One region of the Pseudoalteromonas sp. NC201 genome, then DNA from elsewhere that is predicted to be linked to it. Evidence: predicted binding sites of a transcription regulator. Region 1 holds the regulator's gene; the other holds the start of a gene.
What was found. Region 1 encodes MetJ, which represses methionine synthesis genes. Its sites were predicted from a motif close to TAGACGTCTAGACGTCTA; they were not measured.
Positions count from the first base shown of each region.

Region 2: a site for MetJ is predicted at 7,291-7,308, ahead of metE (5-methyltetrahydropteroyltriglutamate--homocysteine S-methyltransferase). Genes of this name have one in related genera too.

Region 1 is NZ_CP022522.1:3,720,501-3,735,911, forward strand. It holds gene metL (bifunctional aspartate kinase/homoserine dehydrogenase II) at 1-1,913, opposite strand, end outside; gene metB (cystathionine gamma-synthase) at 1,918-3,138, opposite strand; gene metJ (met regulon transcriptional regulator MetJ) at 3,483-3,803, shown strand; gene PNC201_RS16310 (malic enzyme-like NAD(P)-binding protein) at 3,884-5,125, opposite strand; gene rpmE (50S ribosomal protein L31) at 5,898-6,113, opposite strand; gene priA (primosomal protein N') at 6,328-8,499, shown strand; gene PNC201_RS16325 (SPOR domain-containing protein) at 8,513-9,043, shown strand; gene hslV (ATP-dependent protease subunit HslV) at 9,114-9,632, shown strand; gene hslU (HslU--HslV peptidase ATPase subunit) at 9,644-10,972, shown strand; gene PNC201_RS16340 (gamma-butyrobetaine hydroxylase-like domain-containing protein) at 11,022-11,396, shown strand; gene PNC201_RS16345 (GrpB family protein) at 11,393-11,911, opposite strand; gene PNC201_RS16350 (methyl-accepting chemotaxis protein) at 12,001-13,881, opposite strand; gene PNC201_RS16355 (MJ1255/VC2487 family glycosyltransferase) at 13,987-15,039, opposite strand; gene PNC201_RS16360 (phosphatase PAP2 family protein) at 15,036-15,411, opposite strand, start outside.
Region 2 is NZ_CP022522.1:2,854,967-2,870,377, reverse strand. It holds gene PNC201_RS12425 (HAMP domain-containing methyl-accepting chemotaxis protein) at 1-682, shown strand, start outside; gene PNC201_RS12420 (TonB-dependent siderophore receptor) at 1,044-3,200, opposite strand; gene PNC201_RS12415 (PepSY-associated TM helix domain-containing protein) at 3,519-4,889, shown strand; gene PNC201_RS12410 (hypothetical protein) at 4,949-5,320, opposite strand; gene PNC201_RS12405 (YdcF family protein) at 5,466-6,230, opposite strand; gene PNC201_RS12400 (LysR substrate-binding domain-containing protein) at 6,331-7,218, opposite strand; gene metE (5-methyltetrahydropteroyltriglutamate--homocysteine S-methyltransferase) at 7,508-9,784, shown strand; gene PNC201_RS12390 (bifunctional diguanylate cyclase/phosphodiesterase) at 9,833-12,193, opposite strand; gene pyrC (dihydroorotase) at 12,378-13,415, shown strand; gene PNC201_RS12380 (H-NS histone family protein) at 13,583-13,888, shown strand; gene PNC201_RS12375 (DEAD/DEAH box helicase family protein) at 14,009-15,411, shown strand, end outside.

The DNA.
Region 1 (15,411 bases):
CGGCCAGATAGATCTTCGCGCGGATCGGGCTCAGTAAAACCAAGTTCTTGCGCCCCGAGCACTAGCTCAGAAAATGCTTCAGAACCATCATAGCGACTACACAGCCAAGATAAAGTGCCGGAAAAGACGCCTTCAATTCTCACCACTTCATCGCCACTATTTTGCAGATCAGCCAACGCAAAGTTAATGGGTAGACCTGCGCCAACACTGGTGTTGTAACGCCATAACAGGTTACGCTCTTGTAACTGCTGACGCAGCTTGGAGTACCAACCTTGTTGTGCCGTACCGGCATATTTATTAGCGCTGATCAAATGGCAGTCATGTTCAACAAACTGCGGATACAACTCGCTGAAACGCTCGCTCGCAGTAATATCGACCACCACTTTATGCTCGTAATCTAGCTCTTTAATACGAGTGAATAGCTCTGCTTCATTATATTCGATGGCCTCATTTTGCCATTGCTGTTGCCACGATGCTAAATTCAACCCGCTTGGACAGAACAACATTTGCTTAGAACGCAGTAAGCCAACCAACTTAAGATCAAAGTGCTCACTCAGCTTAGCGACTTGGTTTTTGCATTGTTCGATAAACACTTCACCCACATTGCCAACACCAGCTACAATCACAGCAAGCTCTCTGCCTTTATTGACCAAACGTTCGTGCAATATAGCAAGTAGATCGCTATCAATTGCTTGATCGGTTAACACTAAGCTGTAATGGCGCTCTTGCAGCACAAAACGGGTGACAATCGCATGTTCATCCAATAATTCCAGAGCTTGCTGATGTAAGCCAGCAACATCCTGACTTGGGGCAACAATAGCAAAGCCTTGTACTTGCGACTCAATAATATTGGCTCGCGAATCCAGCGCTTTAATCACAACATGGCTAAACTCAGATGGCACCAGTAAGTGTGCCTCTCCACCTTTAACAAAATGATGAATGCTATGTTGAATAAGCTGGCTTAGCTGTTTCACTTCACCACTTTTTAGCTGCTCAACGCGTAACAGGTCAAGTTGTCCAAAAGTGGTAATAAAGCGCTTCTCTTTGCTATAGCCTGCCTTTACTATCTCAGTGCCAAGTGCATCGGCGTCAAAGCTGCTGCGAACTTGCAGTTTTATATCGGTATCTTTAAGTGGAGACAGCGTTTTTGCATGTAGTACTGGATTACCTAATCGTGCGAGTAATTCAGCTTGGCCACGACATACCTTTGTGTATTTTATGGCATTGGCGACTTTACGTGGATCAGTGCTGAATACACCCGTTGTATCCGTCCAAATTGATACTTGAGCCGCATCAAGATAACTTGCCAACAAAGTCGCGCTATAGTCACTGCCATTTCGGCCTAAAGTCACCGTTTCACCTTGTGCATTTGCGGCAATAAAACCGGTAACGATATAGATAGCGTGATCATCAATTGCGCGATAGCACGCTTCTTTGTTATGGGCGTGTAGTAACACCCCCTCTTGTTGTACAAATAACGTACGAGCGTCGATAGCTTTGGCTTCGATACCTTGAGAACTTAGGTAGTTTGCTAATATACGAGCCGACCATAGCTCTCCATGTGCAAGTAAACTCGCGTAGTGAAGATGCTGTTCTTCTCGTCCTGAAGCGATTGCTTGCAGCTCATTGACAAGCTGTTTGAGTAACACACTGTGTTGTTCACCTACAAACAGGGCATCAATTAATTCACGTTGATGATTTTCAACTTGTAATAAAACATCGTTGAATGCGCGAACATCTTGCTGCTCAAAGCTTTGCCATAACTTCACTAGGGTATTCGTTGTTTTTCCTGCAGCAGAAACCACAACACTGTCACCTAGTTGACATTGCTCTAACACTATCTTGGCAACCGCCTGATAACGCTCTGGCGAGCTTAAACTCGAACCACCAAACTTATGTACTACTTTTGCCATTTACTCACCACAACGCTACTGTATGTGCAGGCGTTAATTTGAATGACTTAGCATCATCACTCGCCTGACTTTCATCAATACATGCAAATCCCGCTTCCAGATCTGCAATGAGATCCTGTGCATCTTCAATGCCTACAGAAATACGAATCAACGTGTCGCCCACTCCCGCTTCTAAACGTGCTTGCGGATCCATACCCGCGTGTGTCATCGTCGCTGGATGACAAATAAGACTCTCAACCCCACCTAAAGATTCTGCCAATGAAAAGTGCGTTAGAGACGTTAAAAACTTCGCAGATGTTTGCAGATCGCCTTTGATATCAAAGCTCACCATGCCACCAAAGCCGAGCTGTTGTTTTTTCGCAAGTTCGTGTTGAGGATGCGACTCAAGGCCAGGGTAATAAACTTGGCTAACATACGGCGACTTTTCTAAATATTCTGCAATAAGCTGAGCATTTTCTTGATGTTGGCGTAAACGCACATTTAAGGTGCGCAGTCCACGTAGGGTAAGGTAACTATCAAAAGGTGCACCGGTAATACCGATATTATTCGCCCACCAAGCTAACTCATCACCCAATTCCTGTGTACGCGCGATCACCGCGCCCCCCACTACATCAGAATGACCATTGATATATTTAGTGGTTGAATGCACGACGACATCCACGCCAAAGGCAATGGGGTTTTGTAATGCAGGAGACAAGAAGGTGTTGTCAGCGGCGACCAAAGCCCCCACAGCGTGTGCTGCATTTACGACAGCTTCTATATCCGTTAACCGCAAAATTGGGTTACTTGGTGTTTCAATCCAAACTAATTTAGGTTTGATCTGCTGCAGCTGCGCAAGACTTTCAGGTTGCGTGAGATCCAAGACTGTTAATTTGAGTAATCCACGCTTTGCAAGCGATGTAAACAAGCGATAGCTACCACCATAGCAGTCATGTGGAATAACCAGCGTATCGTCATGGTTAAGCAGTTGAGTTACTAGGTGAACGGCAGCCATGCCAGTGGCGGTAATAATACCACGAGCACCACCTTCAAGTTCGGTAAGTGCCTGTGCAAGCACATCACGATTAAAGTTACCGCTGCGGCCATAATCGTAGTCGCGTTTGGTATCAAAATCGGCAAAAGAATAGGTGGTAGAAAGGTAAAGCGGTGGCACTACTGCCCCATGCGCTTTATCAGCTTCTATACCGTGACGCACTGCTACCGTCGATTTATTAACTTGACTCATAAGGTCACCTAGATAGTTGGATGTTTAGACGTCTAAAAGGTTAGAGCAACAGAAACCAGAAGTCAAAACATTTATACTGCTAAATGGCTAAATAACTAGTATTTGACTATCTTTTTTAAACCGATAAAATTTCGCCACTCTAGGCGTTGCTAATACGACTGAGTTATTGAAAACTATGGCAGAGATTCTTCTATCTCGCTATGGCGGATTAGTTTATTCATCTATTTGAGTTTGGGATTTATCTTTAATTCGTAAGGTTATCCCTATATTCATGCGGTTGGTGAATAATGTAGACCAGAACCCAGTCATATTGGCATTGATGTAACTGAGGCAAGTACACAATTATGGCAAAATGGAACGGTGAGTATATTCACCCATATGCAGAACACGGTAAGAAAGCAGAGCAAGTAAAAAAGATCACGGTGAGCATACCTCTGAATGTACTCAAAGTGCTAACTGATGAGCGTACACGTCGCCAAGTGAATAACTTACGTCATGCCACGAACAGTGAGCTTTTATGTGAGGCGTTTCTACATGCCTTCACAGGTCAGCCACTGCCGAGCGATGAAGACTTGAGAAAAGATAATCCAGAGCGTATTCCTTTAGAGGTAAGACAAATAATGGAAGAGCGCGGTTTGGAGATCCCAGAAATAAACGAAGAGTGATAACTACTCTTTCGCTCTGGAAATACAGACACAAAAAAAGCCTCAATCGAGGCTTTTTCATTTGAATAATACCAATGGTATTATTCCATATATCCAGCTGGCATATCGATTTGTGCCACGCCTGATTCAATTGCAGCTATCGCTACCGCTTTTGCGATACGAGGTAACAAACGTGGATCCATTGGTTTTGGAATAATATACTCAGGACCAAACTCTAGACTATCTACGTCAGCCGCTTTTAACACTTCAGCAGGTACAGGCTCTTTCGCAATCGTTCTAATTGCTTCAACCGCTGCAATCTTCATTTCGTCATTGATAGCGGTTGCACGTACATCAAGCGCACCACGGAAGATAAACGGGAAACACAGTACGTTATTTACTTGGTTTGGATAATCCGAGCGGCCTGTCGCCATGATCAAATCATTACGTGCACCGTGTGCAACTTCAGGGCAGATCTCAGGGTCTGGGTTAGAACAAGCGAATACCACTGGCTTGTCAGCCATTAGCTTTAGATCCTCAGCAGAAAGTAAGTCTGGGCCAGAAACACCAACAAATACGTCCGCATCTGCAATCACGTCTTGTAACGTACGCTTATCCGTGTTGTTTGCAAACAGCTCTTTGTATTCATTTAGGTCATCACGACGAGTATGGATCACGCCTTTTCTGTCCAGCATATAGATGTGCTCACGTTGAGCACCGCATTTGATCAGTAATTCCATACAAGCAATAGCGGCTGCACCCGCGCCAAGACACACAATAATCGCATCATGAATATCTTTACCTTGGATTTCCAACGCATTCAGCATACCCGCAGCGGTTACAATTGCAGTGCCGTGCTGATCATCATGGAATACAGGAACGTCACAACGTTCAATTAGCGCGCGCTCAATTTCAAAACACTCTGGCGCTTTAATATCTTCAAGGTTAATACCACCAAATGTGTCTGCGATATTTGCCACAGTATTGATGAAGTCTTCAGTGGTGTTGTGCTTAACTTCGATATCGATTGAATCAAGGCCCGCAAAACGCTTAAATAATAGTGCCTTACCTTCCATAACAGGCTTTGACGCCAAAGGACCTAAGTTACCCAAGCCAAGAATTGCCGTACCATTACTGATCACCGCAACCATATTTCCTTTACCCGTGTAACGGTATGCATTCGCCGGATCAGCCGCGATTTCACGTACTGGCTCTGCAACACCTGGGCTGTATGCAAGTGCTAAGTCTTTTACGGTCTCGGCAGGTTTAGTGAGTTCAACACTGATTTTACCTGGAACGGGCTTCTCGTGATAATCTAGAGCTTGTTGACGAAAGTCTGTCATGGCGCGATATTTTCCTACGAAGTTAATGTGAGAGTGTGGTAAACGTTCGCATTCTGAATGTTGGCAACCTAGCTAGCTGGTTACAGCAACACACAGTGCGATTAACTATATGAGCGACGACATTCAACCACTCAACAAGCGTATGTGCTTTGCTGTCGCGGTATGTCAATAGGACATATAGTTAATCGACCGTATTCACACAATACCGAGTTTTGCTCATTATTCAAGTAAAATCAGGTCTATCCACTAGCATGGTATTTTCTATACTTTTCCGAGAAGATAAGCTCAATTTTAAGAAATATTTCACAAATAAAATGACTAAAACTTAAAAAACAAGACGCTAAAACCAGCACAGAATGTATAAAATTAGCACAAATGTACACCAACTATAAAAACAATAAGAGAATAGCAACTTAACTAACTTTAACGTCAAGATACCGACATTTAATCGCAATATACTGACTTTAGTTTATATTAAGTGCTCATACCTGATAGTATTTACTATATGAGCTTTGATTATTTTCACAACTTAAGCTCGTAAATGTTCAATATTTATCTGCTAAATAGAGTTTTTACTCTACCCAAGAGATCAGTAAAGTTTTGCTGCCAAACTGGCAAGTTTTTTATTTTAGAAGAATAAAAGACACAATAAGACGGGATGACTGACGGTCTATCTGCTGATGCAGAATAGGATGTATAAATCGAGAAGGTATTTTCAAACAGGCACAAAAAAAGCACCCTAAAGGTGCTTTTTTCGACTAGACCAACAAGATTACTTCTTGCTGCTAAGTGCACCGAAACGCTTGTTAAAGCGATCTACACGGCCACCTGTGTCAAGGATCTTCTGCTTACCAGTGTAGAACGGGTGACATGCAGAACATACGTCTAGGTGAATATCTTTACATAGCGTTGAACGAGTTTCGAACTTGTTACCGCAAGAGCACGATGCAGTGATCGTCTCGTAATTAGGGTGAATACCTTCTTTCATAGCAACCTCTAGTTAAGGCCGTATCGCTCTCCAAACCCGAAGTCTGGCACCATACGTAGTTATACAAAAATGTGGACGCGTATTTTAGTGCTTAACTGAACAATCTACAAGCAATATTTCAGAGTTTTTTATCACCGTCGCAGAGTACGTTTTCAATTCGTACCACCTTAGGTATATACTTCGTCACTGCGCTCACTTTATGGAATTGTAATACATGCTCATTCTTGAAGTAGCTTTAAAGCTGCCACTGCACCGAACATTCGACTATTTGCTAGCACCAACCATGCAAGTTGAAGCAGGAATGAGAGTCACCGTCAATTTTGCCAACCGTCGCTGCACAGCGATTGCACTTGCTAAAAAAGACGACACCGATGTACCAAAAGAAAAACTCAAGCAAATTATTGAGGTGTTGGACGAGCATCCTGTCTTTAATCAAGCACAACTTAGCTTTTTACACTTTGTCTCCCAGTATTACTGTCATCCAATTGGCGATACCTTATTCACAGCACTGCCGGCAGTACTCAGAGATGGTGGAAGCCCAGACAAAACTCAGATCCCTATCGTCAGATTAACGGAAAAAGGGCAGAAACTACCAACACTGCGAGCCAAAAAGCAACAAGCGCTGCTTTCTCAATTACATGAAGGTGGTGCAATAAAATTAAGTGAACTCAAAGCGCTCGGATTTGCTAGCCAAACAATTAAAGCATTGGAAGAAAAAGCGCTTATCTCACAATCTATTGAGCATGATAGTGATTGGTCGCAAAACGAATTACAGCTAGGCGAAAAGCCACGCCTAAACGACCAGCAAGCGACTATTTGCAGCGCCGTTAATGCACAAGTCGGTTACCGTACCTTTTTAATCGAAGGTGTAACGGGAAGTGGTAAAACCGAAGTCTACTTACAGAGCCTTGAAAACATAATAAAAGCGGGTAAACAAGCACTGATCTTGGTGCCTGAAATTGGACTCACACCGCAAACAGTCAACCGCTTCAAAAAGCGCTTTAATAACCTGCCCATTGATTTATGGCACTCAAATCTAACCGATAATGAGCGCCTACATACTTGGCGTCGCGCCGAAAAGGGTCTGAGCGCTTTGGTTATCGGTACTCGCTCGGCCATTTTTTTGCCATTTCAAAATCTCGGCATGATCATCGTTGACGAAGAGCACGACAACTCGTTTAAACAGCAAGAAGGCCTGCGCTATCACGCCAGAGATCTCGCTGCATTTCGAGCGCATCAGGCACACTGCCCTTTGCTTTTGGGAACCGCAACACCGGCATTAGAAACATTACACAAAGCCATTACCAACAAATATCAACTCGTCACACTGAGTAAACGAGCGCAGACCCAGCACGACAACCAATTTCACCTTGTCGACATGAAAGGTCAGCCAGAACAAGGCGGGTTTTCACCAATGAGTTTACATTGGATGGAAAAAACACTCGCTCGCGGTAAGCAAGTTATGGTGTTTCTAAATCGTCGGGGCTTTGCACCAACATTGATGTGTCACGAATGCGGATGGCTTAATACCTGTAAACATTGCTCTACCAGCGCCACGTACCATAAAAATATGAACCGCTTGGTATGTCACCATTGCGGTGAGCAGGACTTTGTACCGAGACAGTGTCCAGATTGCGGCAGCACCCAAATCATGCCCACAGGGCTTGGTACAGAACAACTCGAAGGCTTTTTAAGCGAACGCTTCACTGATATTCCCGTTACTCGCATTGACCGAGATTCTACGCGCCGTAAGGGCAGCCTTGAAAGCGCCCTTGAAGAAATTAATCAAGGTGGCGCGCGAATTCTGGTCGGCACTCAAATGCTTGCCAAGGGCCACCACTTTGCCGATGTCAGCCTTGTGATTATCTTGGATGTGGACTCAGGACTTTACTCTTGTGACTTTAGAGCAACCGAGCAAATGGCACAGCTCATTACGCAAGTTGCTGGACGAGCCGGACGTGCCGGTGAAGCGGGAACCGTGTTATTGCAAACGCATTTTCCAGAACATCCATTATTGCAAGATTTAATTAATAATGGTTATGGCGACTTCGCGCGATATGCCTTACAAGAGCGTGAAGAAGCTATGCTTCCCCCCTTCGCACACTTAGCTATCATCCGCGCCGAGGCAACAAATATAAATACAGTATTGCGCTTTTTGTCGGATTTGGTTCCAGCTACCCCCTATCCTGGTATACAATTGCTGGGTCCAATTCCAGCACCACTTGAACGAATAGCTGGAAAGTTCAGATATCAATTACACATACACGCACAACAACGCACTGTGCTGCGGGACTACCTTTCGCAACTTGCGCGCTATATCGCTACGCATGAGTCTGCCAATCGAGTACGCTGGAGCATAGATGTTGATCCAATGGATAGCTATTAAAATCAAATAACCTATGGCACAGCACGATTACATCAATAAGAAACCTAAAGGCAAGGGGAAAGACAAGCCAGAAAAATCGGCGAAATTTCCTGTTATTGCTGCTATTTTTGCATTTCTACTAATCGGAGGGTTTGCCTACGGTCTTTGGTTTATAAAAACCAATGCCGATCCTAAAGAAGTAGAGCAAGCCAAAAACCCACACCCAGTTGCAGAGCAAAAGGTTAGTAAACCAAAACCTCGCCCACCTGAGTTCATTGAAGAAATTAAAAATCATGAAATCAAGGTCGAAGTTAAAGAGATCGAGAGCAAAGGTCCCTATCAAATGCAGTGTGGTTCATTTAGAACCCATAGCCAAGCCGAAGCCATGAAAGCCAAAGTTGCGTTTGCTGGATTAATCGCGGAGATCCGTCGTACCGAAGGGAGTAACGGTGTCTGGTATCGTGTCCGTCTTGGCCCCTACGATACCAAGCGTTTAGCAGAAAGCGATAAAAACAAATTACAACGCGTTGGGATATTTGGCTGCGGGATTTGGGGCTGGACTTGATTTTTATAAGTCCACCCATATTTCCTACTAATCTAGAGTTACACGGGCACAGGCCCAGATAAGGATTACTATGACTACCATCGTTAGTGTTCGTCGCGATGACAAAGTGGTTATCGGCGGTGATGGCCAAGTTTCGCTTGGTAACACAGTTATGAAAGGCAACGCACGTAAAGTACGTCGTCTATACAATGGTAAAGTACTGGCAGGTTTCGCTGGCGGTACAGCTGATGCATTTACATTATTTGAACGCTTTGAAGCAAAGCTAGAGATGCACCAAGGCCATCTCACTAAAGCAGCCGTAGAAATGGCAAAAGACTGGCGTACCGACAGAGCATTAAGAAGGCTTGAAGCCCTACTTGCGGTAGCCGATGAAACCGCCTCGCTTATCATCACAGGTAACGGCGACGTGGTGCAGCCAGAGCATGATCTTATTGCTATCGGCAGTGGTGGTAACTTCGCACAGGCGGCTGCAACCGCACTACTTGAAAATACAGACTTAAGTGCGAAAGAAATCGTGGAAAAGAGCCTGAAGATCGCCGGCGATATCTGCGTATTTACCAATAATTTCCAAACTATCGAAGAATTGTAATAGGACTCGTCATGACAGCTATGACTCCAAGAGAGATTGTGCACGAGCTTGATCAACACATTATCGGTCAGGACAAAGCCAAAAAAGCCGTCGCGATTGCACTGCGCAACCGTTGGCGTCGTATGCAGCTTGATGAAGAGCTGCGTGCAGAAGTTACACCAAAGAATATTTTGATGATCGGCCCAACGGGTGTGGGTAAAACTGAGATTGCCCGCCGTCTAGCAAAGCTTGCTAACGCACCATTTATCAAAGTAGAAGCGACTAAGTTCACCGAAGTGGGTTATGTTGGTAAAGAAGTTGAGACCATCATCCGCGATCTAGTCGAAGTTTCTTTTAAGCTAACACGTGAACAACAAACCAAGAAATTCAAATTCCGCGCTGAAGAAGCCGCCGAAGAGCGTATTTTAGATGCACTTTTGCCACCAGCAAAAGACGCTTATGGTGAGTCTCAGCCAAATGAAAACTCGTCAACACGCCAAGTATTTCGTAAGAAACTACGTGAAGGTCAGTTAGACGACAAAGAAATTGAGATCGACATCGCAGAAACGGCGCCTCATGTTGAGATCATGTCACCTCCTGGTATGGAAGAAATGACCAGCCAGCTACAGAGCATGTTCCAAAACATGTCGGGTGACAAGAAAAAGAACCGTAAGCTGAAAATTAAAGAAGCACTTAAGCTATTGATTGAAGAAGAAGCTGCAAAGCTTGTTAATCCAGAAGAGCTTAAAGAGCAAGCTATTGAGTCAGTTGAACAAAACGGTATCGTGTTCATTGATGAAATCGATAAAATTTGTAAGCGCGGAGAATCTTCTGGCCCAGATGTTAGCCGTGAAGGTGTACAACGCGACTTACTACCACTTATCGAAGGTTCAACCGTTAATACTAAACACGGCATGGTAAAAACCGACCACATTTTATTTATCGCGTCAGGTGCGTTCCAAATGGCCAAGCCGTCGGATTTAATCCCTGAACTACAAGGTCGTTTACCTATTCGCGTTGAACTAGAAGCACTAACTGCGGGTGATTTCAAACGTATTCTAACTGAGCCAAATGCATCTCTTACAGAGCAGCAACAAGCGCTACTGAAAACAGAAGACGTCACTATCGACTTTACCGATGACGCTATCACTAAACTGGCTGAAGCTGCATATCAGGTCAACGAGAAAACTGAAAACATCGGTGCGCGTCGCCTTCACACTGTGATGGAAAAACTGATGGAAGAGATTTCATTCGATGCCAGTGAAAAGGCCGGTGATACCTTGACAATTGATGCCGCCTACGTTGAACAGCATTTAGACATGCTTGTTCAGGATGAAGATTTAAGCCGCTTCATTCTGTAAATTAAAATCAAAAGCGGAGCCTTGCTCCGCTTTTTGAGTTATACCAATTATGTATCAAGTCACCAAACTTCATTACCATAAACTCAGTAAAGTACTCGATGCTTATTTTGAGGACGGCCGCTGTTTTACGCTAAGTGCCGAATTCTTACGAACACATTCACCATCCGCCGAAGTGCAAGGGCATAGTCCGGCGCAAAAGCAACTCGTGCTAAACAAACAGAATGTCGCCATAAAGAAAATTGAACCCGTTGGTCACTATGCTGCACGCTTTGTTTTTGATGATGGCCACGACTCAGGGCTCTACAGCTGGCAATACTTATACACTATAGCTACACAACACGATGCGCTATGGCAGGAATATGTAAACGCTGTAGAAGAGTATAAAACCCAAAAGGACAGCGTACCTATCAAGTTTGTGCCTTAACCAAACCGCCATAGCAATGCATGCTGCTCATGGTATTGAATAAAGTCATTCTTAAATGCAATGTACTTCTCCATATTCTGGTTACAGGCGTTTACAGCTTCTTGCTTAACCCTAGCATATTGCCTCGCTATATCTGGAAAAGTAATTAAATAGTCACGAAAGGCAAGGTGACGTTTAACTCCATCAGAACCGGCTAAAAAAGCATGCAGATGATGAGTTCTAGACGCTATGCCTTTACGAAAATAACGACGCCCAGCAATACCAAACTCTCCCATTATCTCATAACCTAAATCACGCAGTTTTTCTGACTCTATGTCTAATTTATCTAAGTCATTTACTTCCAATAGCATATCAACTATTGGTTTAGCACACAGCTGTGGCACCGATGTACTGCCTATATGGTGTAAAGCAGCTACATTTGCCTTGGATAGATGAGCGAGTATCGCCTGTTTCTCTTTATTGAACTGGTGCGGCCAATCCGAATTGTAACTTACCACTGCTACATTGGTATTCATTTAAGCGATACCTATCTTGAGTCTAAATAAAAACCCCACTAAAAATTAAGTGGGGTTTTGACATTAAGAACCTCAGGTTGAATTGGTGTTTATACCTGATACTTAGCCACGGCTTCGTGTAATACGCGCGCTTGCTCTGCGACTTCTTCACTACTTTGCGCATTAGAGTGAGCATGCTCTGAGGCACCTTGCGCAATGTCTCTGATCTTAACCACGTTTTTATTCACTTCTGAAGCAACTTGGTTTTGTTCATCAATTGCCGTCGCGATATGTGTGCTCATTTCCATAATCGTTTGCACATCTTGGGTGATCATGCTGAGCAACTCCCCAGCCTTTTCGGCTTGCGACACACTTTCATTGCCTTGTTCACGACATTGTTCCATGATGTTCACCACTTCTCGTGTACGCTGTTGCAGTGTAGAAATGATACTTTCGATTTCTTGCGTGGAGTCTTGAGTACGCTGCGCAAGTGACCTAACTTCATCCGCTACAACAGCAAAACCTCGACCTTGCTCTCCCGCACGTGCAGCTTCAATAGCAGCGTTTAGCGCAAGTAAGTTTGTTTGCTCTGCAATACCACGGATCACATCCAATACCGAGCCAATAGTTTCACCGTCACGCTCTAACTGAGCAACAACACTTGAAGCACCACCTAACGATTCCGATAACTGCATGATGTGCTCAATTGTTGCAGTAACCTCACGGCGACCTTGTTGCGCATTTTCATTCGTTGTCTCGGCTTTATGCGCCGCTTCACCCGTATTATGAGAAATGTCTTGGATCGTCGCTTGCATCTCGGTCGCAGCGGTTGCAACCATATCCGCTTCGTGCAACTGCTCAGCCATACCAGTACTCGTTTGGGCCGTTGTCTCCGTTAAATGATCCGTGGCTTCATTAATAGTTGCCAACGCTCCATTCACATCAGCAATGAGATCTCTGAAGTCAGAAATTAAGCTATTAAAATCACGGGTCATAATCGTGATTTCGTCATTACCGCTTTGTTCAATTTGTAGACTTAAATTATTTTCACGACGAATGCGCTCAATGGTTTGATAAACGCGCTCTACGGGCTGAATAATTGAGCGACTAGTCGATAACACCAAAGTCATCACGATAATACCAGCCACAACAAATACACCGATGGCAAGCATCTGAGTTTTATCAACGTTTTCTTTGATCTCTGCCTTTGCCTGCTCCACGACTTCAGAGACCACCGCATCACTTTTCTCAACACTCACTTTCATCTTGCCAAGCGCACCGCTCGTTAAATCTAAGCCAAGTGCTTCTTGTGCTCGAACTAAACCCGCAAATTTGGATTGATAGGTGCTCAATAAACTAAGTAGCTTAGATTGATATTGAGCGTTAAACCCAGCACTACGAATTTCCTGAGAAAACTGTGCAACTAGCTCGTCAAAACGCTTAAGATATTTGGTATCAAAACGTAACATAAAGTCTTTTTCGGCTCGACGAAGCTGCAGCATGGTTGAAAGGAGTTGATAATTCTGCTGCTCTTTTAGTAGTGTTTCTACCTCGTGTACCGCACCACGAAGCTCACCGTAAAGAGCATCCTTTGGATGCAAGCCAATTGTTTTTTGTAATTGCACCACTTTTTGAAAGTCATCGTAATAACTTTTTGCTAAGCGTTCAAATTCGTTGATCCGACCTAAATCGATATCAAAATCAGAAAAAGTACCTTGCAACAAAGCGAGCTTAGTTTGCAGCTCACGATACTCGTTTTCAAACTCATCGAGTGAATTTACCTGCTTGTAAAAAAGGAAATTTTTCTCGTGTTTGCGCATTGCTAATTCATGAATGTCGAGCTCTTCTGCATATTGAATGGTTTCATTCAATTTCAGCATAGTACGAGCTTCGTACATGATCATAATTAACATAACAACCAAGGCAATCCCTACCACTAATGCATTCACTTGCAAACGACGTCTGATAGTCAGATTTTCTAATACCGCCATCGGCTTACCTACAATGTTAATAGACTGGCTAAAGTATAGCTGAAGCCTTTCAGCCTTGCCTCATAATAGGTAATTATTCTGGGTTCATATTACAAATTAATATATTTACGCCGCTTTTACATACAAATTATTAACACCATTCCAGAGTTGATTGTGCAATAAATCAATATTGTGCCATTGACCTCCTATCAACCACTCCACTAGCAAGCTAGGATCGGATGGAAAATAAAACGATGCCTTCGCGTCTGTTCGCAGCCATTCTTCCAGCGCCCCAGCATTGAGATAATTCATCACTTGGGCATGACCGAGCTCGGCTAGCGTCTGCGCATTATTCTGCTGTTCAAATTGACCATCTAATGGTTTAAGTAGCAGTTTTTTACCGAGTTTTAATGCTTCACTAGACAGCTCAAACCCGGCATTTGCAATCACACCACTGGTATTTCTTAAGTCCTGAATAAACCCAGAACGACTCGGTTTTCTCAGGTGAATATGTTGCAAAGAAGCATTGTCAGCATCCGGGTGATAGCAGTAAAACTCCTTATCAGGGAAATCTTTTAACAACTCAATAATGCTATCCAAAGCTTCAAACGGCAGATAAACCAAAACTTTGTTAATTACCGATGCACATTGCTCCTGCTCAGCCTCGTAAGGAATAAAAGGCGGAATAATATGCTTATCAAACGGTTGCCAGTGCACCCCAAGATGAATATCAGCTGGTGCAAAATACCGGATCAGGGCTTTGTGCCAAGGCTGTACGGCAAATTGTGGAACAGCATCATATAAATATGACGCTTGATGACTCATTGCTATCACCGGAACCTTTGCCAGCTTTCCTGCCCACGCACTGACAGGCTCAAAGTCGTTAAAGATCAAATCATAACCTGATACATCTAATTTTCTAACGTCGCGAATAAACTCACCAAACTTGAGCGACTGAAAAGTTTTTAAACGATTTAACTGGCCACGCTCGGTAACGAATGACAACCCTCGGCAACTGCGATAATCACCAAAATCATGCATATCGAAATAGTTTTCCGAAGGACGTCCAGAAAAAAAGTAGTCAACAGAAATTCCCATGTTGCGAAAGCAATTTGCCATTACCCGAGCTCGAGTCGTATGGCCATTTCCCGTTCCTTGAACACCATATAGTATTTTCATACGCTTCCTAATATCACTATCGCTAAACTTGCACAGGCAACACCCATTGCCGCACCAAGCACCACATCAAGTGGATAATGTACCCCTACAATTACGCGTGACAATGACACTCCTGAAGCCCAAATCATCAACGGAAACGCAGCTAGTGGAATTTGCTCCATCAAGCAAGTCGCATATAGCCAAGCGCCAGCACTATGCCCCGAGGGCAGACTAAACTTATCACTCGGCGTCAACAAGGCTTTCACTGCGTAGCAGTCACATGGTCGTAATCGTGCAAAACGATTTTTTAGATAGAAGTAAAGCGGCCTTTCAATTGCAAAGGCCAAAATCACGGTGAGTGCAAATTGCTGACCTAGCTGCTCCAAAAACAGA
Region 2 (15,411 bases), 870 kb from region 1:
TGCACATAATGCGATGAATACCGCGAACAAGGCCGAAATGTCAGGTCAGCTTGCAAAACAAGGGATGGATGTTATTTCGCAAAATATTCAGGCTATTGAACGCCTCGCTAGTGAAGTCGGTGATAACGCGCAGTTAATTAAAGCGTTGAATGACCAGTCGAATGAAATCAACCAAGTGGTGTTAATGATCCAAGGTGTGGCTGAACAAACAAACCTTTTGGCGTTAAACGCTGCAATAGAAGCTGCGAGAGCTGGGGAATCAGGCCGAGGTTTTGCGGTTGTTGCCGATGAAGTCAGGCAATTGGCACATAATACGCAAAAAGCCACGGAATCTATCCGAGATATGATCAGCAAGCTACAGGGCATGGCACAAAATGCCGTGTCGTCAATGGAGAATGCACAGTCGAGTGCAGCTGCAGGAGTTGATAGGGCCAATGAGTCAGCTCAAATCATGACTGATATAGACAAGGCGGTGGATGAAATCGTCGGTATGAATATTCAGGTTTCAACGGCAACGGAAGAACAAACAACGGTGGTTGCGGAAATCAGCGAAAATATTAATGATTTCAGTAGCAGTATTTCTGAAATTACTCGAAGTGCGCAGAGTAATGCAGATGTGAGTAATGACTTAGAGGCGTTAGCTGAGCAGTTAAACGGTCAAGTGTCGGTATTTAAGGTTTAATGGCAACTCGACTAAGCACTTAATTTGAGAGGTTTCGCTTTTGGGCTTGAAAACACAGTTACGTTAATTGGTGTGAGATAGAAAAGCGCGGGTTTCTAGTCAGAAACCCGCGCTTTATTTATACCAGTTGTATTAAGTAAATGATCTATCTTGAAGCGGGGAAATAGCTTTAGTAGCAAGGCAAAAATTTTGCTATTTAGTTGTTCTAAATGAGAAATTTTTAACGAAGCTAATATGCTATTTCACCCTTCAAATTGATTAGAGAATTAATTCAATTGGTATTATAGGCATTTTGCTGCTGCAGCTAAGTTTAAAGGCGTTGTAACCCTATCACGCCACAGCATTTGCATAGTGCTTTACGTTAAAACAGATATTCCATACTTAAATTGTATGCTCTAGGCTCGCTGTACTTTTTCGGCACGAAACCGTATGTATCGTAATAGCTTTCATCTGTGAGATTACTGATATTCAGTTTAACGCTCAGCTGGCTAGATAATTGATATTTGACGTGCGCATTTAGTAAAAGCTGGCTATCTTGCTCTGCGCGCACAGCGCCCCGACGACCACCTGTTGGAAGTCCAAGGTCAACACCCGGGACGTTTAAAATATCGACTTTTCTGTCCGTATCCCAAGTTGCATTTAGCCCTAATCGCCAAGCCCCATAAGTATACTTGGTGCTCGCATTGAGCGTTTGTCTTGGTGCATACAAGTTAATATCTTCGCCATGCTCATCGACAACATCAAAATCACTGTAACCAAAGTTTACTTGCCAATCATCAGTCAGTTTTGCTTCTAATTCAACTTCAAATCCATCAGCTTCTGCACCATCTACGGGTCGATACCTAGCAGGTCTTTCGTCTGCATATTCGGGGATAACAACACCGAAGTCTTCCTTTAAACTATCAAAGTAAGCGACGTTTAGACGTAGCTTATCATCCCAAAGTGTGGTTTTAATGCCGACTTCTAAGTTCCGAGCGGTGATTGGTGCTAATTGATTTAAATTGGCATCCACTTTATCCAGTTGCGGCTCATAAGCATCGGTATAACTTGCATACGTACTGATCTGGTCATTGAGATTGTAAACCAGCCCTAAGTATAAGCTCTCACCCGTTTCTTCACCTTTGTCGCTTGAGAACCCGCTCCAAGCAAAGTCACGTTCATTGGTACGTTCATAATCAAAAAATTTGACACCAACAATGGCATGAAGGTCATCCGTTAACGTTAACTTACTGCTGAGTGCAATACTCTGTTCTTTCGTCGTTTTGTCCCAATAGCCAATAAATTGCTTATCTGTCGCAGTTAAATGAGCGGCTGGGTGAAGGTTATTAATCGATTGGAGTGGATAAAATACTGTTCTCGCGTTTTCATCCAGCTCTTCGAAGCGATCGTCTGTGGACTCAAAATCGGCATTTAAATAGGTGATATTCACCTGATGTGCGCGGTCAAATAACTCAAACCGACCAACCAGTCCCAAAATAAAATTAGTCCCATCAACCGTTTCAACCCAGCGTCTGTCACCGCCTTGAAGGCCAAGGCCTGTTTCTTTGTCTGGGTTACCACTAAAGTAGGTCAAGGTAATGTCAGCTTCTGTTTTACTGTATTGTGCGCCAAAGTTAAGTTCCCAATCTAAATTGATTTGGTGAGATAATTTTAAATGATAACTTTGGTGGGTATTGCCGTTGTGACTATCTGGCGATGATAAATTTGTTTTCTTGTCTATTTCAACGGAACTACCATCAGAGTAAAAAATGGGTAATCCCCACGGTGATAGTTTCAGTTCATTGTCTTGATAATGAACACTAAAAGAGGCTTCGGTATCTTCAGAAAAATAATGATGCAACTGGGTGTATGCGACGATCTTATTACTATTTTCTTTGTCGACAAAGCTATCTCTTTCCTCATAGGCAAGAATAACTCGTCCGGCCAATGCTTCATCTTTCGTTAGGGAGCCTGTTGCATCTATGTGTGTACGCACTTTATTCCAAGAGCCAATCTCGGCACCAACTTTAACAAATCCACCTCGGTCTGGTTGTTTTGTGATGACATTTAAGGTTGCCGATGGTTGTCCTGCACCCGCCATTAACCCCGCAGCGCCCCGAAGAACCTCTACTCGGTCATAGACAATAGTGTCTAAGCGACTCTCTTGTGGTCCAGCAATTGAGGTCGGTAAGCCATCTTTAACCAATGCATTGACGAGATACCCACGAGAAGTAAACTCAGTATTATCACCCGCGCCAAATTTGTATCTTGAGATACCTGTTGCCTGTACCATGATGTCCTCAAGGTCATTCAGTTCGAAGTCTTTTATGTAGTCGTGGCTTAACACGGTAACAGACTGGGGGGTTTCTTTAATGGTAAGGTCAAGTCCTGTTGGACCCGAGTTACGCTTGATTGGCTGGCCTACAACACTGATCCGTTCAATATTGTCGCGCTCGGCTTTTGCTGCCGCATTTGGAGAAAAATAAAGGAGTGATAACATCAGAGCTAGTGCTGTAGATTGATGCGCTTTGGTTTGCATGGGTGTTTCCTTTCCTAAATTGTTTTTTCGTCACAAGAGATAAAGATGAAAGTTCCTATGATATGTAGGAGCTATTTTTCTGAGATTGAACCAAGCTTTTGAATAGTTCTAACTGAAAACAGAAATTATTTTCAATTCTAAATGATAATTCTTTTTGTTACTATAAGGGGTAATGCAAAAAATGAATTATTGCAAAAATAATGGCTTACCCAAATCTCATAGTTGTTAGGATCTGATTGTTAGGTGGGATGTCAATTAGGTTGGATAGCGCTGTCACAGGGGCTTATCTATGTTTGAATATTAATACAAGGCAAGGAAGTGAAGTCGTTTTATGTCTTCGCTATTGGGTGGTCCATGACGGCAAAACAATGGTTCAACTGGCATAGTTTGAGTGGCGTGTGGTTTGGGGTGTTGCTGTTCATAATATGCTGGACTGGCGCGTTTGCGAGTATTGCCCACGAACTAGATTGGCTATTCAACGATCAGGTGAGGGCAGTAGACGGGCAATCAAACATAAGCTTAGCAGCAGCTTACGAGATGGTACAAAAGGCGTATCCTGACGCCCGAATAGGGATTGCCTTTACAGGTCCTGATACCTATTTTTCGTATGATATCGTGATGCGGATGCCTGATAGTCCTTGGCAACACGTTTATGTCGATCCACTTTCAGGAGCTATCCAAGGTGAAAGTAGTTTTTTTAATATTCAGCGCTTTTTTCGCGATTTCCACATGCATTTTTTCGGCGTGTTTGACAGCATCATTTCATACTATCTTGTGCTTATCTTTGCAGTTCCTTTGTGTATTTCGACCGTGAGTGCGCATTATGTATATCGCCTCTGGTGGAAAAAGTTATTTGTATTTACGTTTAGCGGGGATGCACGTGCCAAAATGGCAAGTATGCATAAAATAAGTGGGGCGTGGGGCTTATGGCTTGCGGTTGTTATTTCGCTTACGAGTATCTGGTATCTATTTGAGTTTGTACGAATGGATATGGTCGATGGTAAAACAGCTTATACTGATGTTGGGGATTTTGCCGTTAATCCCTTGGCAGAACTGCCGAGACAGGATAAACCACAATTGTCTGTTGTGGAATTATTCGCAATAGTAAAAGCGACGAGACCCGATCTTGAGGTGAAAGCTATTCGCTATTCTGGGGGTTATTTTTATGCTGAAGGACAATCGCAGGATTGGATAGTTCGGGATAGGGCAAACAAGATCTATGTCAACCCTTACACGGGGGAAGTTGTTTATAGCCAAACAGCATCGAGCCAAGGGCTATATTGGCGATTATCCGACACCGCAGACCCTCTACATTTTGGCAATTTTGCGGGGATATGGGGGAAGATACTGTGGTTTATATTTGGGGTTGTGCTCTCATTTTTGGTTCTCAGTGGTACTTACATGTATATCAAGCGGCAGTTTAAATTGCGCCGCAAAGATGAGTACCGAGGTGTAATGGTATCACTAGCGTTGAGTTTCGGATTGGTCTTATGTATTTGTTTTTACGCCCATCGCACAATTGCGGGTTATGGTATGGCAGGAAAGTGGCCGGAATTGCCGCTTGCTTCGTTGACTTTTTTATTAGGCTGGGTGTCACTAACTTGCTTGATTATCCTGGTTTGGAGCGCCGCCCTGCTCAATTTACGTCATAAAAATAGCTCTTCTTCGCTCAGGTTGAATCGGTATTGATTGTTGCAGACCAAAAAAAACCTCGCAGCTGCGAGGTTTCTTCACTCATGAAACTGTGCTTACACAACACCACGAGGTAAGCGACAGTCGTGATCTTTTGCTGCTAGTTCAGCAATCCACTGTTCTTCCGCTTTGAAGCCATCTTCGTTTTCTGTAACGATAGTAAAGCTTGCTGATTTTACAGCTGCTGCCTTCGGCGCTTTCTTAGTCGTTTTCGCTTTTTTGGCAGGCGCCTGCGTTGTCTCACTTGCTACAGCTGACCCTGAAGTTAGCTCTTCTGTTAATTCAGCTACCTCAGCAAGACGCATGTTTTTGCCACCATCGATGCTATACCAACCTGGCTTTGCAGTGATTTCAGGCTTTTTGCCATGTGCAGCTTCGTACGCAGCTTCGAAAGCGCTTAGTACTTCAGTTTTATCTAGTTTACTCATCGTAGATCCTAGTCGTGTTGTACGCGGATACGCGGGTTAAGATTAAACTCTATTTATACCCATATTTGCGCAAATTTTCAATTTTTTACGTTTTTCAGCGCCAATTTATCGAACTTTAGCCTGGTTTTGATGCCTTTTTCGACGCTTAAAGTGCTTCAGGGTCGATAATGCGACGTATCGTGATCCACATACTACCAACTTGTTCATGCCAAATTCGAGTGACTATATCTAGCGCCTTATCATTTGCGATAAACTGCCGACTTAATGGGAGTGACTTAAAATTATAAAACTCTGTCGGGGCAGGGAATACTTCAACGCCTTGTGCTTCAAATAGGTTTTTTGCGCGTTTCATGTGCGAAGCTGACGTGACAAGTGCAACATCATAATCTACCAAAACGGGCGCGAGCATTTTCGCTTCGTCTGCGGTGTCTTTGGCATTGTGGTTTTGCTTGATACGGGTAGCGGAAATACCTAAGCTCTGTGCAGTTTTAGCCATGAGTCCTGCGCTTGTTGCGTTGCCATAGCCATAACCAGAAACATACAGCTGGGCTTTTGGGTAAATATTAGCAAGTCTAATGCCTTCAACTAGTCGAGCTAAACCGCAACTACCTAATTGAGCATTACTGGGGAGGGAATCATCGGGGTATAAATTACAACCAAGCACAACAATTCTGTCTATGTTTTTGTGCCTGCTTGGATTGAATGCGGTGAGCGTGCCCTTATCCCACTCGATAATGTGTTGCGCGACATAAGGAGTGGATATGCTCCAAGTAGTTAGTAGGACCAACCAGACTGCGATATACGACCCTTTGCGTGTTTTGGCGATAAAAAACATGAGCCCCATAAGTGCAACCAAAGATAACGGTAACGGCATCAGAAGTTGACCGATAACCTTTTTGACTTCAAACATTTAAACATGCCTTAGATTTAGATAAGCCTGACGCAATGCTAGCATGAGATGGGAGCTGTAGAAATGTATAACAATTAGGGCTCAAAAAGAGCCCAGTCAACTATCTTGCCGTGGTTTTACGGCAAGTATTGAGGAAATGGCGATAAACAGGGTTATCTTTCATGCTTTTCTTCATTGCTAAATACATTGGACGATTTAGCCCAAGAGCGCCTAGAGGAATCGATTTAATCAGCCCTTGGCTTTCATACGGTGTGACCAACCAGTCTGGTAATGCCGCAACCCCCATACCTGCACTCACAAGTTGGAAGATTAATAAACCTTGATCGACGGTTTTTAGCGTACCATCAAAGCGTGCATTTTGAATAAAGTGCTTAAATATGTCCTGACGCTCGCGAGGAATAGGGTAAGAAATGATGGTTTCATCTTTTAGGTCGAGTGCTGTGACATAGGCCTTCTTGGCCAATTCGTGATCTGGTGCAACGATTAACTTTAATTTAAAGTCAAAAAGATGCGCGTATTCGAGCTGTTCTGGTTCTCGAATGTCCGAAGTAAGCACTAAGTCCAGCTCATCTTCAATAAGGTCAGGAATCGCATCATAGCTAAAGCCTCGTTCGTAATCGACTTTAATGTCAGGCCAAAAGGTATTGAATTCTTTAATCGTTGGCAGCAACCAGTGAAAACAAGCATGACATTCCACGCTTAATCTGAGTTGTGAGATGGGCTGGTTAAGGCTTTCCTTCAAACGACACTTTGTTGCTTCAACTTTAGGCAATACATCATTGGCGAGCTCTAATAGCAACATGCCTTGAGGGGTAAAGCGTACCGGTTGGGTCTTGCGCTCGAATAGTTGGCAGTCGAGTTTGTTCTCTAGATCTTTGATCTGATGAGATAAAGCGGATTGAGTCAGGAATAGCTCTCGTGCTGTATTCACAAGAGAACCAGTTTCTTTCAAGGTGGAGATAGTCTTTAGGTGCTTTATATCAATCATTATCAACAATTCTCATATTTGAAGTGAGCAAATCTCAGCATTACTCAATATTACGATTCTATTTAGTTATTATCAATGTCTAGACGTCTAAATACCTACGGTGAATTGTTCAAAAATTCACAAATCCACTATAACACTAAAAATGACAGCGTTGTCACTACTTCTGTAAAAATTTTGCAAAAAATTACAAATTAATTTTATTCATATGAAATCTGAAAAAGCATCAATTGTTGTTTTTGATTATGATAATTAAATTTAGACATCCATACATCTAGACGGAATTAAAATCATGGCATTAACACATAATTTGGGTTTTCCACGCGTAGGCAAAAAACGTGAACTTAAATTTGCAGTAGAGCGCTATTGGTCAGGGGACTTAACGCAAGACGACTTAATCGCGGAAGGAAAGCGCATTCGTGCAGAAAATTGGGCATTGCAAGCCGATGCTGGTGTTGACCTTCTCCCTGTCGGCGATTTTGCTTGGTATGATCACGTGTTGAATATTTCATTACTTGTCGGCGCTATTCCTAGTCGTCACAAAAATGATGAGTCTGTAAATCTCGATACTTTGTTTCGGATTGGCAGAGGGCGAGCACCAAGCGGCTGTGCGTGTGCTGCAAGTGAAATGACAAAATGGTTCAACACCAATTATCATTACATCGTCCCTGAGCTAACTCAAACACAGGAGTTTGCTCTGACTTGGACTGAGTTATTCATTCAAGTAGAGGAAGCACAATTACTTGGCTACCGAGCAAAACCCGTCTTGGTCGGCCCGGTAACCTATCTCTACTTAGCTAAATGTGTTGGCCAAGAGTTTGATAAATTAGTTTTATTAGATAAGTTATTGGCTGTATATCAGCAGGTACTTGCCAAGCTTGCAGCTCAAGGTGTTGAGTGGGTACAAATTGATGAACCTATTTTAGCACTGGAAATCGACGATGCTTATCGTAACGCGCTGCGCCGGAGTTTTGATGCGTTGAGTGGCCAAGGAGTAAAAGTGTTGTTGGCCAGTTATTTTGACTCCGTACAAGCGCATGTTGAAGATATTCAATCTTACCCCGTAGAAGGCGTGCATTTTGACTGCGTAACGGCAAACTACGACTTGGCTGCGTTAGAGGAAGTAGTTGGGCAAGATAGCGTACTGTCTCTCGGGATTGTGAATGGTCGTAACATTTGGCGCTCGGATCTCGAAGGTGTATATCAGCAACTTGCTCTGGTTCATGAACGTCGCGGTGATAATCTCTGGCTCGCTCCTTCGTGCTCATTATTACATACGCCAGTCGACTTAGAGCAAGAGCAAAAGCTTGATAGTGAGTTAAAGTCTTGGCTCGCATTTGCCAAACAAAAAGGGCAAGAGCTGGCATTATTGAAAAATGCATTGGAGCAGCGTGATATTACCCAGTTGGTCGAATATTCTAAGCCTGTAAAAGCGCGTTTGACTTCTACTCGAGTGAATAATAATGAGGTGCAGCAGCGTGTTTCAGCGCTTACAGCAAAAGACGGTCAACGCACGAGTGAATTCGCAACCAGAATTAAAAAACAAGCACAATCGCTAAATTTACCCTTATTGCCAACCACAACGATAGGCTCTTTCCCACAAACCCAAGCTATTCGTAAGGCGCGACGTGATTATAAAGCGGGTACGTTGAGTACTGATGCTTATCAAAGCCAGATGGAAGCTGAGATCCGTTATGCCGTTGAAGAACAAGAAGCGCTTAACTTAGATGTGCTTGTACATGGCGAAGCAGAGCGCAATGATATGGTTGAGTATTTTGGTGAATTACTCGAAGGTTTTGCCTTTACGCAGTTTGGTTGGGTGCAAAGTTATGGGTCGCGCTGTGTTAAACCCCCTGTGATCTGGGGAGATGTCTCGCGTGCAGCACCAATGACAGTGAAGTGGACGAGTTATGCACAGAGCTTAACCAAAAAACCGATGAAGGGCATGCTAACAGGGCCGGTGACTATTTTATTTTGGTCGTTTGTCAGAGATGACTTAGACAAGCCGAGCATCGCGAATCAAATAGCTTTAGCACTGAGAGATGAAGTAGTGGATTTGCAAAATGCAGGGATTAAGGTGATCCAAATCGATGAGCCTGCATTTAGAGAGGGGATGCCACTCAAAGCCAGTCAGTGGAAAACTTACTTAGCGTGGGCGGCATATGCGTTTAGGGTATCTGCAAGTGGTGTGAATGACGAAACACAGATCCATACGCATATGTGTTATTCGGAGTTTAACGATATTATCGCCGCCATAGCGGATATGGATGCGGACGTGATCACAATTGAAACGTCACGTTCAAATATGACCTTACTCGACGCCTTTGAAGATTTTGACTACCCCAATGACATCGGGCCTGGCGTTTATGATATTCACACGCCAAACGTACCTGAGGTGGTATGGATAAAAGATTTAATTCACAAAGCAGCGAAGAAAATCCCAGTAGAAAGATTATGGGTGAATCCTGATTGTGGGCTTAAAACCCGAGGATGGACAGAAACCCGGGCTGCACTTGAGAATATGGTGGCAGCAACCAAGGAGCTTAGAAGCGAATTAGGTAGAAGTTAAACTAAACCGGTTCAAACACCTCATTGTTTATAAACAATGAGGTATTTGCTAGTTTCTACTCAGTAAAAATGCCATCGCTTGATCTGCGGCGAGTGGTTTAGAAACAATATAACCTTGGCCAAACTGACAACCTTTTTGCTTTAATAGCTGCCACTGGGTTTCGAGCTCGATACCTTCAGCGACAACGGTCAGGTTAAGTGATTGTGCAAGCTTCAAAATCGCATCAACTAGGGGGTTTTCTCTTTCAGTTAGTTGGTCAATAAAGCTCTTATCAATTTTAAGCACATGAATGGGGAGCTGGTGCAAATAACCTAAAGCAGAGTAACCAGTGCCAAAGTCGTCAAGATAAAGCTTCACTCCAAGGGATTCTAATCCTTGAATAATTTTGGTTGCGAGGGCTAAGTTTGCTATTAATCCAGATTCTGTGATTTCCAAACATAAAGAGCCAGGTGTAAGCTCATAATGATGATAAAGTTGCTGAATTGTATCTACGAACTCTAAGCTTGCGAAATGTCGCGATGAAACATTTACCGTAACGCGAGTTTTCGGCAGCTTTTGCGCTTTCCAACGTTTGAGTTGTTTGGCTGCTAATTCCAACAAATGTAAGTCAAGTTCAATGATCTGTCCGGTTTGCTCTGCAATTGGAATAAAAGCATCTGGAGAGACGAGACCATTTTTGGGGTGAAACCAACGGACAAGGGCTTCAAAGCTCACAATAGCGCCAGTCGTGAGAGAAAATATCGGCTGATAGTACAGCGCAAATTCATTGTTTTTTATGCCATGTTGCAGATCATTTTCAATATCGGCTTGCTGTTTTAGGCGCTTGCGCATGGCATTATTAAAATAGCAGACCTGACCCCGACCCGAAGATTTTGCTTCGTACATGGCGGCATCTGCTTGCTGCAGTAAATTAATTGCGCTATCGGACTCGTTATCAGTGAACGCAACGCCAATACTGCCAGAAGCTTGCAGAACATGACCATCTATATGAAGGGGCTTGGTTATTGCTGTGGTGATCCTATCAAGTAGCAGAGTGACTTGTTGCCTGTCTTGGACATTTTCCATAAAAATTGCAAACTCATCACCCCCGAGCCGCGCGAATGTATCGGTTTTGCGAATACAGCCATTTATCATCTCGACAATAGCAATCAAGAAATGGTCACCAACATCGTGGCCAAGTGAGTCATTAATGCTCTTAAATCTGTCTAAATCCAGATAAATTAGGCAGTGCAAATTAGAGGACTCGATTCGTGCAAGCCTCAAAATGGCATGCTTGATCCGCTCTAACAATAAATAGCGATTGGCAAGACCCGTTAAATCGTCATGTAAGGCTCTATGCTCTAACGCTTGCCGTGAAAGCTGCCGGTCTATGGCCATGCTGACTTGGCGACTTATATAAGTCAAAATAGATAAATCATGATTCACGAAAGCTTGGTCGTTATTGTAGCTTTGCAGTACAATCACGCCCTGATATTGATCATTAACCAAAAATGGTACGCCTAACCAAGAGCGCGGCGAGCGGCCCACCATTTTAAAATCACCCCGCGTAATGTGCATTCTAAATTGATTGTTATCACACAGCAGTGGTCGTTGGTTCTTCAGAATATAGTAGGATGCAGTATGCTTAATCTGATCTTTTGATACTTTTTGATGTGCATTACATTTTTCGCTTCCCTCAATCAAATAATCGATTTCTAAAATATCCTGTTGAGTATCATAAAGGCCGATAAAGAAGTTCTCGGCGCAAAGCTGAGAGGCAATGATTTTATATAAGTCATCATAAAAAGCTTCAAGGTTCTCAAAGCGGTAAGTGATGTTTGCAATTTTAAGCAGGGACTTTTCTAAATTCTGTGCTTGGTGTAACTGGGCAATCGTGGTTTGGAGGTTTTCTAAGGTACGTAACTGATGGATTTTGGCACTGAGCAGATGTGCGACCGTCGATAATATCTGTAAATGCGCGGAGGTAAAATAATCGGCCTCTGGATGCTCACAGTCAATCACACCGATTAAATGACCGTCATACTCAAGTGGTACACAAAGCTCTGACATGGCGGGTCGTAAATCAGCAATGTACATAGGGTGAGCGGCGACGTTTCCAGAAATAAAGGGCGCTCTAGTCGTTGCTACTTGACCAGTAATACCTAAACCAATCTTTATCTTGGTTTGTTCAACACGATAATCACCATTAGTATGGGAAACGCCCATACTTGCAGCGACTTCTAGGTATTCTTGGTAAGGATCAGCGAGATAGATAACACAATCGACAAACCCCAGTCGGTTGACAACCTGTGTCGTAACGTATTCAAATAATTCGTCAAGTTTGGTTAGATGCAGCAGCGACGAAGAAAACTGGTTAATGATGCTAAGCTGCTCAGTTTTTGATTCTAATTTTTGGTTCTCAGATAGCATACATATTTCTCATGAAAAGATGCTACTAAGTTAACTTAAATTGTACATATTTACCAATATTGTGAAAAATGAAAACGCGCTAAAGTAAACTCACAAAGTGAAATAATCTGCGGTTGGCCTGAAAAACTTTACTAACACCCATGTGCAGCCTATGATCGGGCAAATTCAGCAGTGGAAGAGAGCAATGACGAGCAAACAAACGCTAACGATTACACGACCAGATGATTGGCATGTGCACCTACGTGATGGTGATGTATTGGTCGATACGGTAAGAGATATTAGTCGCTATATGGGCCGCGCGATTATCATGCCAAATCTGGTCCCACCAGCAACTTGCACAGAGACTGCTTTGGCTTATCGTGACCGCATAATGGCCGCTAATCCTCAAGGTAACTTTCAGCCTCTAATGGTGTTGTACCTTACGGATAACACTACTCCTGAAGAAATAAAAAAAGCGAAAGCAACCGGTCATATCGTTGCTGCTAAGTTGTATCCAGCCGGTGCGACGACAAACTCAGCGTCGGGGGTAACGGATATTGAAAACGTGTATCCAGCACTTGAAGCGATGCAAGAAGTTGGCATGTTGCTGCTTGTGCACGGTGAAGTGACGGACTCATCTATTGATATTTTTGATAGAGAAAGAGTATTCCTTGAGACGAAGCTATCTAAAGTCGTTGATAACTTTCCAGCGCTAAAAATCGTACTCGAACATATCACAACAAAAGATGCCGTTGATTTTGTCAATCAAGCACCTGACAACGTTGCAGCAACTATCACTGCTCATCACTTGCTTTATAACCGCAATCATATGTTGGCTGGTGGTATTCGCCCTCACTATTATTGCTTACCTATCTTAAAGCGTAATACACATCAACAAGCGCTAATTGAAGCGGCGACAAGCGGAAGTAAGAAATTCTTTTTGGGCACTGATTCAGCCCCTCATGCGAAAGATAAAAAAGAAGCCGCATGTGGCTGTGCCGGTGCATACACTGCACATGCCGCAATAGAGCTATACGCCGAAGCATTTGAAGACGCGGGAGAGCTTGATAAATTAGAAGGCTTTGCGAGTCACTTTGGTCCGGACTTTTATGACTTACCACGCAATACAGATACCATTACGCTGACTAAGTCTCCTTGGCAAGTGCCTGATGCATACAAATTAGGTGAAGGATCTGTTGTTCCGATTAAAGCGGGTACAACTATTGACTGGAAAGTTGAATGAGATTTAAACAAAATGTAATTAAATCTTCTTAATCCTAACTAGAAAGCGCTATTATGGCGCTTTTTTCGTAACAAAATTAAAATTCACAGAATACAATTTGTTTTTTATTAATTTTAATATAGTATTCAATATAAATATTAAAACTAAGCTTAATTGAGAGAGTATCAATGCGTGAGATCAAGTCTTTTATTAAAAATGCAAGCTACGGTGATTTAGAAAAAGCGTTAGAGCTTATCCAAAAAGCACTGGACGAGCAAAAGGAACAACAGCAAGCTAAAGAAGAGGTATTGGCTATGCTGAAAGAAAAAGGACTTACGCTTGATGATTTAGTAGGCACTACGTCAGCTGACCGTCGTTCTAAAGTAAAAGCAAAATACCGTATTGAAAAAGACGGTGAGGTAATCGAGTGGACTGGCCGTGGTAAAACACCTAAAGTATTCCAAGGTGTTAACCTAGATGATTATCTAATCTAATAAGGCTTTATTATGAAGGTGGTTCGGTATTGAACAACCTTTGTTTAAATTGCTTAAATAAAAGGCGTACCTTAGTAGGTACGCCTTTTTTGACTTAATTATATATCCCCTGAGGCGCTTATTTACGTTTTAAGACCTTATCAGCAGGAAGCGGTACAAAATACACTGCTCCACTTTCGTAAATCTAGCGAGTCTGCAGTAATTGTTTTGCCTACTGGCGCCGGAAAGAGTTTAGTTATTGCGGAGCTTGCACGGCTTGCTAGGCACAAAATATTAGTGTTGACTCATGTTAAAGAGCTTGTAGAACAAAATGCACAAAAATATAAAAGCTATGGATTACAAGCGAGCATTTTTTCTGCTGGATTAAAAGAAAAGTCGTTACAGCATCAGGTGACTTTTGCCAGTGTGCAGTCGTTGTCTCGAAATTTGTCACAACTTAATCAATTCTATTCATTAGTTATCATTGATGAATGTCATCGAGTAAGTGGTGATGATAATAGTCAGTATCAGCAAATTTTAAACCAGCTGACTGAATTTAATCCTGAATTAAAGTTACTGGGCTTAACAGCAACACCTTATCGCTTGGGTATGGGATGGATATATCATAAGCATTATCACGGTTTTGTGAGGGGGAAAGCAGAATCACCATTTAAGCGGTGTATTTATGAGCTGCCGCTCAGATATATGATAAAAAACTCGTACCTAACGCCACCTAAAAAAATTGATCCAGCGGTTGAAAATTATGACTTTTCTAGTTTAAGTACAGATTCGTTTGGGCGTTATTCAGAATCTGATATGAATACATTATTACAGGCTCAAACCCGTGCAACAAAAAGCATTATCTCGCACTTACTAGCGCTAAGTGAGAATAGGGTCGGCGTAATGATTTTTGCCGCGACGGTTATGCATGCAAAAGAAATTCTCGGCTATTTACCTGAGCAATATAGTGCGCTAATAACGGGTGAAACCAAATCTGCCGTGAGAGATGCACTTATCGTCCAGTTCAAAAATAGAGAAATTAAGTATTTAGTGAATGTTTCTGTGCTGACTACCGGGTTTGACGCGCCCCATGTTGATGTTATCGCTATCTTGAGACCCACGGAGTCCGTGAGCCTCTATCAGCAGATTGTAGGCAGAGGACTTAGGTTAGACGAAAATAAAGAAGATTGCTTTGTCATTGATTATGCTGGCAATGACTTTGACTTATTTGCACCTGAAGTGGGAAGTAAAAAGCCTAATTCAGACAATGAGCCCGTACAGGTGCTGTGTCCTGGTTGTGGCTTTGCCAATATTTTCTGGGGCAAGGTAGACGAGCAAGGCAAGCTTATTGAGCATTTTGGTAGGCGCTGTCAGGGGTTGCTTGAAGACGATGAAGGTCACTCACAGCAATGTGATTATCGTTTTAAGTTTAAAGAATGTGAGCAGTGCGGTGCAGAAAATGATATTGCTGCAAGGCAATGTCATCAGTGCGGCGCAGTAATGGCAGACCCAGATGATAAGCTGCGCGCGGCACTGAATTTAAA